DNA from 2 places in the Microbulbifer sp. ALW1 genome. Region 2 is predicted to be linked to the other one. Evidence: predicted binding sites of a transcription regulator. Region 2 holds the regulator's gene; the other holds the start of a gene.

Evidence for each region. The regulator PhoB, encoded in region 2, activates phosphate uptake and scavenging genes when phosphate is short. The targets are predictions, from matches to a motif close to TGTCATAAANNTGTAACA.
Region 1: a site for PhoB is predicted at 3,609-3,626, ahead of GRX76_RS11580 (DUF2170 family protein). Genes of this name have one in related genera too.

The regions. Positions count from the first base shown of each region.
Region 1 is NZ_CP047569.1:2,789,135-2,794,872, forward strand. It holds gene GRX76_RS11560 (hypothetical protein) at 1-659, shown strand, start outside; gene GRX76_RS11565 (bifunctional 2',3'-cyclic-nucleotide 2'-phosphodiesterase/3'-nucleotidase) at 756-2,792, shown strand; tRNA gene GRX76_RS11570 (tRNA-Arg) at 3,046-3,122, opposite strand; gene GRX76_RS11575 (DUF6471 domain-containing protein) at 3,231-3,518, opposite strand; gene GRX76_RS11580 (DUF2170 family protein) at 3,653-4,057, shown strand; gene GRX76_RS11585 (PspA/IM30 family protein) at 4,054-4,749, shown strand; gene GRX76_RS11590 (potassium channel protein) at 4,840-5,738, shown strand, end outside.
Region 2 is NZ_CP047569.1:736,027-741,764, reverse strand. It holds gene GRX76_RS02975 (dicarboxylate/amino acid:cation symporter) at 1-1,151, opposite strand, end outside; gene GRX76_RS02970 (chorismate lyase) at 1,285-1,884, shown strand; gene ubiA (4-hydroxybenzoate octaprenyltransferase) at 1,903-2,796, shown strand; gene phoB (phosphate regulon transcriptional regulator PhoB) at 2,927-3,631, shown strand; gene phoR (phosphate regulon sensor histidine kinase PhoR) at 3,865-5,178, shown strand; gene traF (conjugal transfer protein TraF) at 5,280-5,738, opposite strand, start outside.

The DNA.
Region 1 (5,738 bases), 2.1 Mb from region 2:
GGGGTGGCGGTAATACCAGTGCGCTTTCTGTCAGCGAAGCGCTGGCGCTCCCTACCGGTACCCCGGTGACTGTGGAAGGCGTGATTACTCAGGCGATCAATGGCGTATACGCATTGGAAATCGAGGATACCGCTGGCGTCAGCAGTCTGTATGTCAAGCTCGAGAGTCAGTACCGCGATGCATTCAGTCCCGTCAATAACCCGGCAGTAGTGGGGGAAACGCTATACGTGAGCGGCACCCGCGACAATTACATGTCGGAGCCCAGTATTGAATACGTAACCGATATGCAGCTTGTCGGCGCGGGCAGCGGAGACGGCGACGACGAGGGCGGCGAGAGCGGCGAGAGCGGCACTTGTGCATCGCCGGAAGCCGTATCGGTTTCCACGGCTTATGCCAGCAACCAGGGAACGGCGTTAACCGTGGTCGGGCAGGTGATCGGCGGCGTTAATGACCCCTATGCCCTGGAGCTGGGTGACCTGAATAACAGCACTTCGGTTTACGTAAAGCTCGAATCTGCGCAGCGCGCTCAATTCAGCCCGGCCAACAACCCCGCGATCGTCGGTAAAACACTGGAAGTAGCGGGTGTGCGCGACCTCTATATGAGCTACCCGAGCCTGGAATCAGTGAGTGTCCTGACAGAGGTGGGCGATTGCCCCTGACAGTACGCCTGATAACTCCAATTAAACCAGTAACTGGATCGCAACCAGAGCGGCGGGCTAACCGCCGCGCCTTTTTAAAGACCAAGGGAAAAAATAATGCGGTTTTATTTTCGAGCACTTCTGGCCCTTTCCGTCGTGGGAGGAGCACTTCTAACGGGTTGCAGTGACAGCAGCCGCAATAACCTGGCGTTACCCGTCGATGCTGGCGAAGGTGTTGGCGGCACGGTACAGGCCGATCTGCGCCTGATGGAAACCACCGACATTCACGCGAATGTGATGGATTACAACTATTACGGGGATGCCACAGACCCAAAAGTGGGCCTGGTGCGCACCGCGATGCTGATCAAAAACGCGCGCACAGAGCTCGACAATCCGCAGAACAGCGTACTGGTCGACAACGGAGACTTGATTCAGGGCAGCCCCATGGGCGACTGGCGTCAATCCGAGGGGTTGGCAGAAGGTGAAGTCCATCCGGTTTTCAAGGTGATGAACGAGCTGCAATACGATGTGGCCAATTACGGTAATCACGAGTTCAACTACGGCCTGGGGTTCCTGGAGGAAAGCGTCGACGACGCCAACTTCCCGTACATCAGCGCCAATATTTTTGTCGACGATGGCGATAGCGATGACAGCAACGATCAGCTGTACTTCGAGCCCTACAAACTGGTGGAAAAAACGCTGTTGGATCGCAACGGCGATGCTCGTGACATCACCATCGGATTTATTGGCTTTGTGCCACCACAGATCATGCAGTGGGACAAAAACAATCTGGAAGGCAAGGTGAAAACCCATGATATCCGGGCCATGGCAGAGCGCTTTGTACCGGAGATGCGGGAGCAGGGCGCAGACATCGTCGTTGCCATACCGCATTCCGGTATCAGCACAGGGGAATACCGGGCGGCGGAAAATGCCGAAAACAGCAGCTGGCACCTGGCGGACGTTGAGGGTATTGATGCCATCATGTTCGGCCATAGCCACCTGTTGTTCCCTTCCAATAATTATGAAAATACCGAAGGTGTAGACATTGAACGTGGCACCATCAAAGGCGTGCCCGCGGTCATGCCGGGTTACTGGGGCAGCCACCTCGGGGTGATCGACCTGGTGCTCGATTATGATATCGGCGCCGACAACTGGGTGATCACTGAAAGCACGGTGTCCACGCCGGCGATCTTTGCCGACAATGCAGCTGCGATCGAGGCAGATGCGAATCTGGTAGCGATGCTGGCGGCTGACCACCAGGCGACCATTGATTACATGAACCAACCCATCGGCGAGTCCACCGACGATATTTTCAGCTTCCTGGCGCTGGTGAAGGATGATCCATCGGTGCAGATCGTCAGCGATGCCCAGAAGGCGTATGTTGAAAAGCTGATTGAAGGGGATGTGAACCTGCAGCATCTGCCGGTACTCTCGGCGGCTGCGCCCTTCAAGGCCTGTACCCGAGATGGCATCTGCGCAGACGAGAGCAGTTTCACCCTGGTTTCCAAGGGGGAGCTGAAAGTGAAGAACGCTGCCGACCTCTATCTGTACCCCAATACCCTGATGGCGGTAAAGGTAACCGGTGCGGAGCTGGTTCAATGGCTCGAGTGCTCGGCTTCCCAGTTTAACCAGATTGATACGAATTCCAGCGCGCGCCAGGAACTGGTGAACTTCAGCGGTTTTCCCACCTACAACTTTGATGTCATGGATGGCGTGACCTACCAGATTGATGTCACCCAGCCGGCGCGCTATGACCGCGACTGCGTGAAAATCAGTGATGGCAGCCGTATTGTTCAGCTCCAGTATCAGGGCGAACTAGTGGCGGAAGGCGACGAATTCCTGGTTGCGACGAATAATTACCGCGCGGGTGGTGGTAAGTTTGCCGGCACGGGTGGCGAGCACATCGTTATCGAATCTCCGGATGAGAACCGCACGGTATTGTCCAATTACATCAAAGAAAATAGCCCGGTAACGCCTACTGCCGACGGCAATTGGTCATTTGCACCGATGGAGACTGGGGTTGATCTTCAGGTTGTATTTCGGGTACCGAATACCGATCGGGCTGGAAACTTTGTTGCCACCCAGGCGCCTGAGGCTACGTTCCTTGAGGTGAATGAAAGCAATGAGGCGGTTTACGAGTTGAACCTTCAGTGAATGGCCGGATAAAACATGGGCAAGGTTCGCTCCTGCTGGTTCGGATCTTTTATCCATTAAGGTGAGGGCAGCAGGGCAGCAGGGCAGCCGGGGAGGATGGACTCAAAAAACACTAAGGTGTTTTTTGACCCTGCGGGCTCGCTCTGCTCGGTCTTAACTCGCTTTGCGAGTTAATCGAACCTGGGAGTTTCTCACCCGACCAAGAGCGCCATACAAAAAAGGCCCGATCCTTACGGATCGGGCCTTTTTTGTATGGCGCGCTCGGGAGGATTCGAACCTCCGACCGCTCGGTTCGTAGCCGAGTACTCTATCCAGCTGAGCTACGAGCGCGTTGGGAGGCGAACAATACGGATCGTAGTGGATCAGGTCAAGTAAATTTTCAGAAAATTCTTAAAAATCAGCCGGTTATCCCGGGGCAGGGGCCGCGGCAGGATTTCATCATTGTTTTTGCAATTCTCGCGTCTGCTTGAGAATATCGGTCAGCGCACCACCCTCGACCCCGAGCACATCGAGAATCGCGATAAACAGGTCGGCAGAAAACATGCATTTGCTGACTTTGCTGCGCAGGTTTTCCGCGGTAACGGTGATTCCCCGTTCTGCAAGGGCATCCGCGAGGTCGTTGTAGCGCACGTTTTTCAGCGCCATAGAGGCGCGTATGTAACGGGCAGTGGCCTGCTTGTAGGGGGTCAGGGCGCGGTGGTTATCGAGGCTTTGCTTGTGATCCATAGTGTCCTCTCTGATTTGTTGCTCATAATAACCGTATGTGTCTTATTTGCAACAAAAGTGCTTGATAGGCATTGACCGTCAAATTTTTACTGTTATATTTGTGACTCATATTCCACATCAACAAGGGAGTTGAAATGACCTGGAACAATGAAAACCTGCGCCAGCTGGCCGAGCAGCATCCTGACTGGGTGGTCGAGGCGGAGGGCGATTGCCTGAGTGTTTCCAATGATGAAGGCGTCGATGCCTTTGTTTATGTGGGCGAACGGCAGATCGTAGTCGAAAGCATCCTGTTTCCTGTCAGCCAGGTAGAAGATGCGGCGGCACTGAACAAGTTGATCCTGCAGACGCACCAGCTGGTGCCGCTGACCACCGTGGCGATCAAGAATATCGGTGGTGAAGAATACTACGTTGCCTTCGGTGCGCTATCCGTCTCCAGTAAAGACGAAGTCGTGATTGAAGAAATTGAAACCCTGTTCGGCAACGTGGGCGATTTCCTGGATTTGTACTCAGCACATTTTGAATTGGAGGGCGTAGCATGAGCCTGAAAAAACTTTGGACCGCTCTGCGTGGTGCCGTAAATGAAGGTACCGAAGCCATTGCCGACAGCCAGTCTCTGCGTATCCTGGATCAGGAACTGCGCGATGCAAAAACCGAGCTGAAAGCCTGTGATGAAAACCTGACCAAAATCATGGCCAAGCGCAAGCTAGCCGAGAATAAGGCGAGTGCACTGCAGGCGGATATCGACAACTACACCAACCATGCCATTGCTGCCAGCGAGAAGGGCGATGAGGCCCTGGCGATCGAGTGCGCTGAGCGCGTCGCCGACCTGGAGTCCCAGCTGGAAATGGAGCAGAGCATTCTGCAGGGTTTCAAGTCTTCCGAGACGACCCTGAAGAGCAATATCTCCAAGGCCAAGGCCAATGTGCGCCGTATGGAGCAGCAGATCGACCAGATCAAAGCGACCGAGTCCGTGCAGAAGGCCCAGGTGGCGGTGTCTTCCCGTCATATGGGTGCCAACAGCAAGGTGAAAACCGCGCTGGACAGCATGGAGCGTATCAAGGCCAAGCAGCAGCAGCGCGCGGCTGAGCTGGAAGCGGCGGAAGAGCTGGCCACGGAAGAGAGTGGCTCCAGTCTGGACGCCAAACTGAAGCAAGCCGGCATTACGCCCGGTGGCCAGGTGAATGGTAGCGACAAGCTGGCGCAGCTGCTGGCCAAACGTACCCAGGCTTAAGGCATGGTTTTGTATAAAGTGCGACGCCTTTTGGCGTCGCTTTTTATTAGGGCCTCAGGAACGACGGTTATCCTCGCCTCGGCAATTTATGTGCTGGGCAGCTACCTGCTGCTTTCACTTGCCGGAGAGGCGGACATCACCGCGCCGGAGAATTTCTTCTACTGGCTGGTGGTGACTGCCTCCACTGTGGGCTTTGGCGACTTTTCGCCGGGCACACCAATGGGTAAGTTGGCCGTCAGTCTCTGGGTTATCCCCCTTGGCTTGAGCCTGTTTGCGATGATTGTTACGCGCGTGGGCTTCGGTATTTCGGAATTTGTACAGCGGGGCAAGAAAGGTTTACGCAAAATGAGCCATCAAAACCATACCGTGATCATCGGCTGGAACGGCACCCGGACTGTGCGCCTGATCGAGCTGCTACTGTCCAAGACCAATGGTAACTCGGCTGAGATAGTGCTGTGTGTTGAGGCGGATATTGAAAATCCCATGCCCAAACAAATCGATTTTGTACGGGTGGAGTCATTTTCTCACGCGGAAAGTATGCAGCGTGCCAGTCTGGACAAGGCGGCGCGGATCATCATCGATAACCCTCTGGATGATGTCACCCTGACTACCGCACTTTTCTGTGAAAAGTTGAGCCCGAACAGCCATAAAACCGCGTACTTCCAGGATGAAAATGTCGGCGAGCTGTTGCGCAGCCACTGCCCGAACATCGAGTGTATTCCCTCGGTCGCGGTAGAACTGCTGGCGAAATCCTCTCTGGATCCGGGTTCTGCCCGCTTGCACCGGCAATTGCTGGACAGTACCTATGGTATGACGCAGTACAGCGTGGAGTATCGTGGAGAGCAGCCTCTCCCAGTGGGCGCATTGTTTGATCATTTCAAGCATGACCTATCTGCAACCTTACTTGGCGTGCGCCGATCGGGGGAACAGAAGATTGCGATTAATCCGGCACTGAACGAGAATGTCGCCCCCGGCGATACCGTCTACTA
Region 2 (5,738 bases):
CGATCCACCCCCATCACAATCGCGATGCCTTCCAGCGGCAGGCCTACTTGCTGCAACACCATCGCCAGCATGATCAGACCGACACCGGGCACCCCGGCGGTGCCGATAGAGGCGAGGGTCGCGGTCAGAATTACGGTCAGGTAGCCCATCAGGCCGATTTCAATCCCATACAGCTGGGAAATAAACACCGTCGCCACCCCCTGCATGATCGCCGTACCATCCATATTGATGGTTGCTCCCAGGGGAACGGTGAAGGACGCCACCTTGTTATCCACCCCCAGGCGCTTTTCCACCGTCTGCAGGGTCACCGGGATGGTGGCCGCGGAAGAGGCGGTACTGAAGGCGAACACCATGGCCGGACGCATCTTTTTCATCAACTTCACCGGGTTCAGGCCGGAAAGCAGCTTCAACAGCAGCGAGTAGACGCCGAAAGCGTGCAGCAGCAGCGCCAGCAGCACCACGCCGAAGTACTTGGCCAGCTGCGGAATCGCATCGAAGCCCAGCTGCGCAATCTTGTTCGCCAGCAGTGCAAATACACCGTAGGGGGCAAAGACCATCAGCACCCCCACCATGCGCAGGATCACTTCGTTCAAGTCATTGAAGAAACCGGCAATACGCTGCCCCGGCTTGCCGCTGCGGGAGATGGCGTACCCCATCAGCAGTGCGAACACGATGATCTGCAGCATATTACCTTTGGCCATCGCGTCCACCGGGTTGGTGGGGAAGATGTTGACCAGTACCTCCGACAGCGGCGGCGAAGGTTTCGGTTCAAAACTCGCGTCCCCAGTCAGGTGCTCCATACCCACCCCGGGCTGGATCACCAGTGCTAGCACCAGCGCCAGCGTGATCGCCGCCGCCGTGGTCAGCAGGTACAGCAACACGGTTTTGCCCGCGAGCACACCCACCCGGCTGCCTTCCGACAGTGCACAGGCACCACAGATCAGGGACACCAGTACCAGTGGTACCACCATCAGCTTCAGTGAGGCGATGAAAATACGTCCGACGATATCAAACAGACCGTTGGTCAAATAGTTGTTGATAAAGTCGGTAAACCCCGCCCCCAGTGCCTGGCTGACATTGAGCACATTGCACAGCAGCCCGACCGCGATACCCGCGATCATGGCGATTACGATTTTTTTGGTGAGCCCCATGGTCATTCCTGTTTTTTTATTTCCAACTTCGGCGCCACTATATCGGCAGCGGCTACGGCGGGCAAAGCCAAGCCGTTCCCCCGGCCTGAGTGTCAGGTACAATGTGGCTATTTGAACCTGCGCGGAGTCTGCGTTGTACCACTCCCCCAAAGAGTCCCATTACGAGTCTCCCTACGTGACGGTCGGCGACTGGCATCCACAGCCGCTGGAAAGCCTGCACGGCTACACGCCTCCGGAAAACCTGCTGCCCTGGCTGCTGCATCCCGGCTCCCTCACCGCGGCCCTCAAGCATCTCAGCAACGGCCAGTTTAGCGTACAGATCCTCAGCCAGGGCTGGCAGCAGCCACACCTGGAAGAGCGCCGCACGCTCAATATCAAGGAACGCACCCACGCTCTGGTGCGCGAAGTCCTCCTTTACGGCGCCGACCAGCGACCCTGGGTCTACGCCCGCAGCGTACTCCCGGAGCGCACCCTGGACGGCAAATCCCGCTACTTGCGCAACCTCGACAACCGACCCCTCGGCGAGCTGCTGTTCAGCCAGCCCGATATCCGCCGCGGCCCCATTGTCCTCAATCGGCTCGCCCGCAATCCCCGCTGCCAGCTGGCGGAACTCACCGACGAAGAACCGACCGCCTGGGGCCGCCGCTCCACTTTCTGGCTGCACGACAAACCGCTGCTGGTTGCGGAGACCTTTCTCAACAGTTTCAATCCCCAGACACCGCCTTTGGCCTGAACCGGAAACCCGATGCAAATGATCAGCCAACAAATCAGTGCGCAAATCGGACAACGCTGGCCCGCAGCCCTGCCGTACTGGCAGCTGGCCCGGCTCGATCGCCCCATCGGCTCACTGCTGTTGCTCTGGCCCACCTGGTGGGCGCTGTGGATCGCCGCCAAAGGCTGGCCCGGACTACACCTGTTTGCGGTGTTCACCCTCGGTGTCATCCTGACCCGCGCGGCCGGCTGCGCGATCAACGACTTTGCCGACCGCGGGATCGACGGGCACGTCAAGCGCACCAACCAGCGTCCACTGGCGACCGGTGCCGCCACTCCCAGAGGCGCCCTGATGCTGTTTGCCGGTTTGATGCTGCTGGCCTTCCTGCTGGTGCTGACCACCAACACGCTGACCATTCTCATGTCGCTGCCCGCGCTGGCGCTGGCCTTCTGCTATCCGTTTGCCAAACGCTATACCCACTTGCCGCAGGTGGTGCTGGGCGCGGCCTTCAGTATGGGGATCCCCATGGCTTTTGCGGCGGTCACCGGCGAGATTCCAGCCACTGCCTGGTTGATCTTTACCGCCAACCTGCTGTGGACGGTGGCCTACGATACGTTTTATGCCATGGTGGACCGGGACGATGACCTCAAAATCGGGGTCAAATCCACCGCAATTCTGTTCGGCGATATGGACCGGATAATGACCGCCTGCCTGCAAGGGATGGTGATTGTGGCACTGCTGATGCTGGCGGGCCGCGCCGACCTGGGTGGCCTCTACTACGCGGGGGTTGCGGTAGCGGCGGGGCTGTTTGGATACCAGCAATGGCTGATTCGCGACCGGGAAAGAGATCCCTGTTTTACCGCGTTCCTGAATAACAATTGGGTCGGCGCTGCCATTTTTGCGGGAATTTTATTCCACTATCTTGTCAGCTAGCCACCTGCGCTTGCTCTCCAGCCGGGATTCACGAACGCCTGTCATATATTTGTCATTAAAGTGACGTTAAATGGCCACTCTAAGATATGTCCATTGAGTGACAACAAAATAGTTAGGGTATGGCAGCAAGATGCATAGCAAGACGATTCTCATAGTCGACGACGAGGCCCCGGTCCGGGACATGTTGCGAATAGCCCTGGAGATGGCGGATTACCGCTGCCTGGAGGCGGAAAATGCCCAGGCGGCCCACGCGCTGGTGATCGATGAGAAGCCGGACCTGATTCTGCTGGATTGGATGCTGCCGGATGTGTCCGGGGTTGAGCTGGCCCGCCGCCTGAAGCGGGATGAGCTGACGTCTTCGCTGCCGATCATTATGCTGACGGCCAAGGGTGAGGAGGATCACAAGATCAAGGGGCTGGAGACCGGCGCCGATGATTACATCACCAAGCCATTTTCTCCCCGTGAGCTGGTGGCGCGCCTCAAGGCGGTGTTGCGCCGCGCCGGGCCGAGTACACCGGAGGAGCCGTTGACGGCGGGTGGTCTGGTGCTGGATCCGATCAGTCACCGGGTGACGATCAATGGCAACCCGGTGGATATGGGGCCGACGGAGTTTCGCTTGCTGACCTTTTTCCTGTCGCATCAGGAACGCGCCTATACCCGCACTCAGCTGCTGGACCATGTCTGGGGTGGCAATGTGTATGTGGAGGAGCGCACTGTGGATGTGCATATCCGTCGCCTGCGCAAGGCGCTCACCGTCGATGGCCACGAGCGCTATATCCAGACAGTGCGCGGCACCGGTTACCGCTTTTCTGTACAGACAGTGGAAAGGGTGTAATCCTACCCCTCTAAATTTTTGGCACTCCGTTGTGAGAGCCCGGTGGCGGCTGAGCACCGGGGGCGGATTTTCAGGACCGCTGTGAATACATCCCTGTACGCTTCGTCGGCGACATCCCTGTCGCCGACGATCCTGAAAACCCGCTCCCGGCACTCAGCCTTCGCTTAGAGTCCTGCGCACGGCTCCGGCATTCGCAGGATGCACCCACCCCAAAACAAGATGGCCCAACCATCATGCTCGATCGCAGTATTGGCGAGTTCTCGCGTTTTATCGTCATCGCCCTCGGCACCACCATTTTCGGTTTTTCCACCGGCCACTGGTGGCTGGCACTCTGTTCCGGCCTCACCGTTTACCTCTTCTGGTTGCTCTGGCAACAGAACCAGTTCGATCGCTGGCTCTCCAATGGCCGCCGCGGCCCGGCGCCCACCAGCTTCGGGGTCTGGGGGGATATTTCCGACGATTTCTATCGCATGCAGCGCCGCCACCGCAAAGAAAAGCAAAAGCTCCATTCCATGCTGCGCCGGGTGCAGGACAGTACCAGTGCACTGCGCGAGGGGATTGTTGCGCTGGAAGATGAGGGCAATCTGGCCTGGTGGAATCCGGCAGCGGGACAGATGTTGCGGCTGCAGACGGACGATGCGGGCCAGCCGCTGGTGAATTTTGTGCGCGACCCGCGCTTTGTGGAGCATATCTATCAGCGGATGTCGGGGCGGCGCGGCGGCTCGCAGGAGCCGATTACGCTGCCGGCGCCGGGGGACGATTCGCGCATTTTGCAGATGGAGGTCACCCGTTTCGGCCAGGATGAGGCGCTGGTGATTGTGCGGGATGTGACGCGGCTGCATAACCTGGAACAGATGCGGCGGGATTTTGTGGCGAATGTTTCCCACGAGTTGCGCACGCCCCTGACGGTGATTGCGGGCTATCTGGAGACCCTGCAGCTCAGCGGCCAGGCGCCGCGCAACTGGGAGCGGCCGCTGGGGCAGATGAGCGAGCAGACAGTGCGTATGACCAGCCTGGTGAATGATCTGCTGTTGCTGGCACGGCTGGAAACCTCGGAACGCGACAGCGGCCGGGACAAGGTTTCAGTGCGGGAGCTGATGGAGCGGGTGGCCGGTGAGGCGCGTTCGCTGAGTGGTGAGCGCCACGATATCTCCGTGCATTTTGATGAGGATTGCACCATTACCGGGGATGCCGGTGAGCTGCACAGTGCCTTTGCCAACCTGGCGTTCAACGCGGTGAAGTACAGTCCGGACGGCGGGCCTATCGAGTTGCGCTGGCAGGTGGACGCGGCGGGCGGGCATTTTTCGGTGAAGGATTCCGGTATCGGTATTGATTCCCTACATATCCCGCGCCTTACCGAGCGCTTCTACCGCGTGGATGCGGGCCGTTCGCGGGAAAGTGGCGGTACCGGTCTCGGCCTGGCCATCGTCAAACACGTGCTGATACGCCACAGCGCCAATATGAGTGTGACCAGTGTGCCCGGCCGCGGCAGTACCTTTACCCTCAACTTCCCGTCACAAAAGCTGACGGCGGTGAGTTCAGTATGATGGCAGTCGGCCACCTCACCGGCACCCAGCCGACCAAATAAAAAAGGGGCCCTAAGGCCCCAGGTACCACTGATCAAGAGATTAGCGATCAAGAGATAGGCTTACAGCTCCAGTCCGAACTGCAGGGCGGCGCCCAGCGTGTCATCGGAAGATTTGATGGCGGACAGGTGGAAGTGCACCACATCGAAGGGACTGAAGCCGAAACCGGCGGTGAGAGCGCCGTCGTAGGTGCCTTTCAGGTCATGGCGGTAGCCCAGGCGCAGCTGGGCCCAGTCGAACAGATCCACTTCCGCACCCACACGGGCAATCTGCACTTCACCGGCACCGTCGAACAGCTCCACCGAGTTCAGGTCCAGATCTGCCAGCACGGTGAAAATTTCACCGGTGTAACCGGCACCCGCGGTCAGTTGCGGGTCCAGTTGAATATCCACCCCCCCCTGAACGGTTTCGTACTCCTGGGCCAGGGCGTTGCGCAGGGAGATACCGCCCTGCAGTTCACCCCAGTTGATGGTGGCTCCGAAGTCGATATTGAAGTTGGTGTGCTCCAGGGTGTAATCATC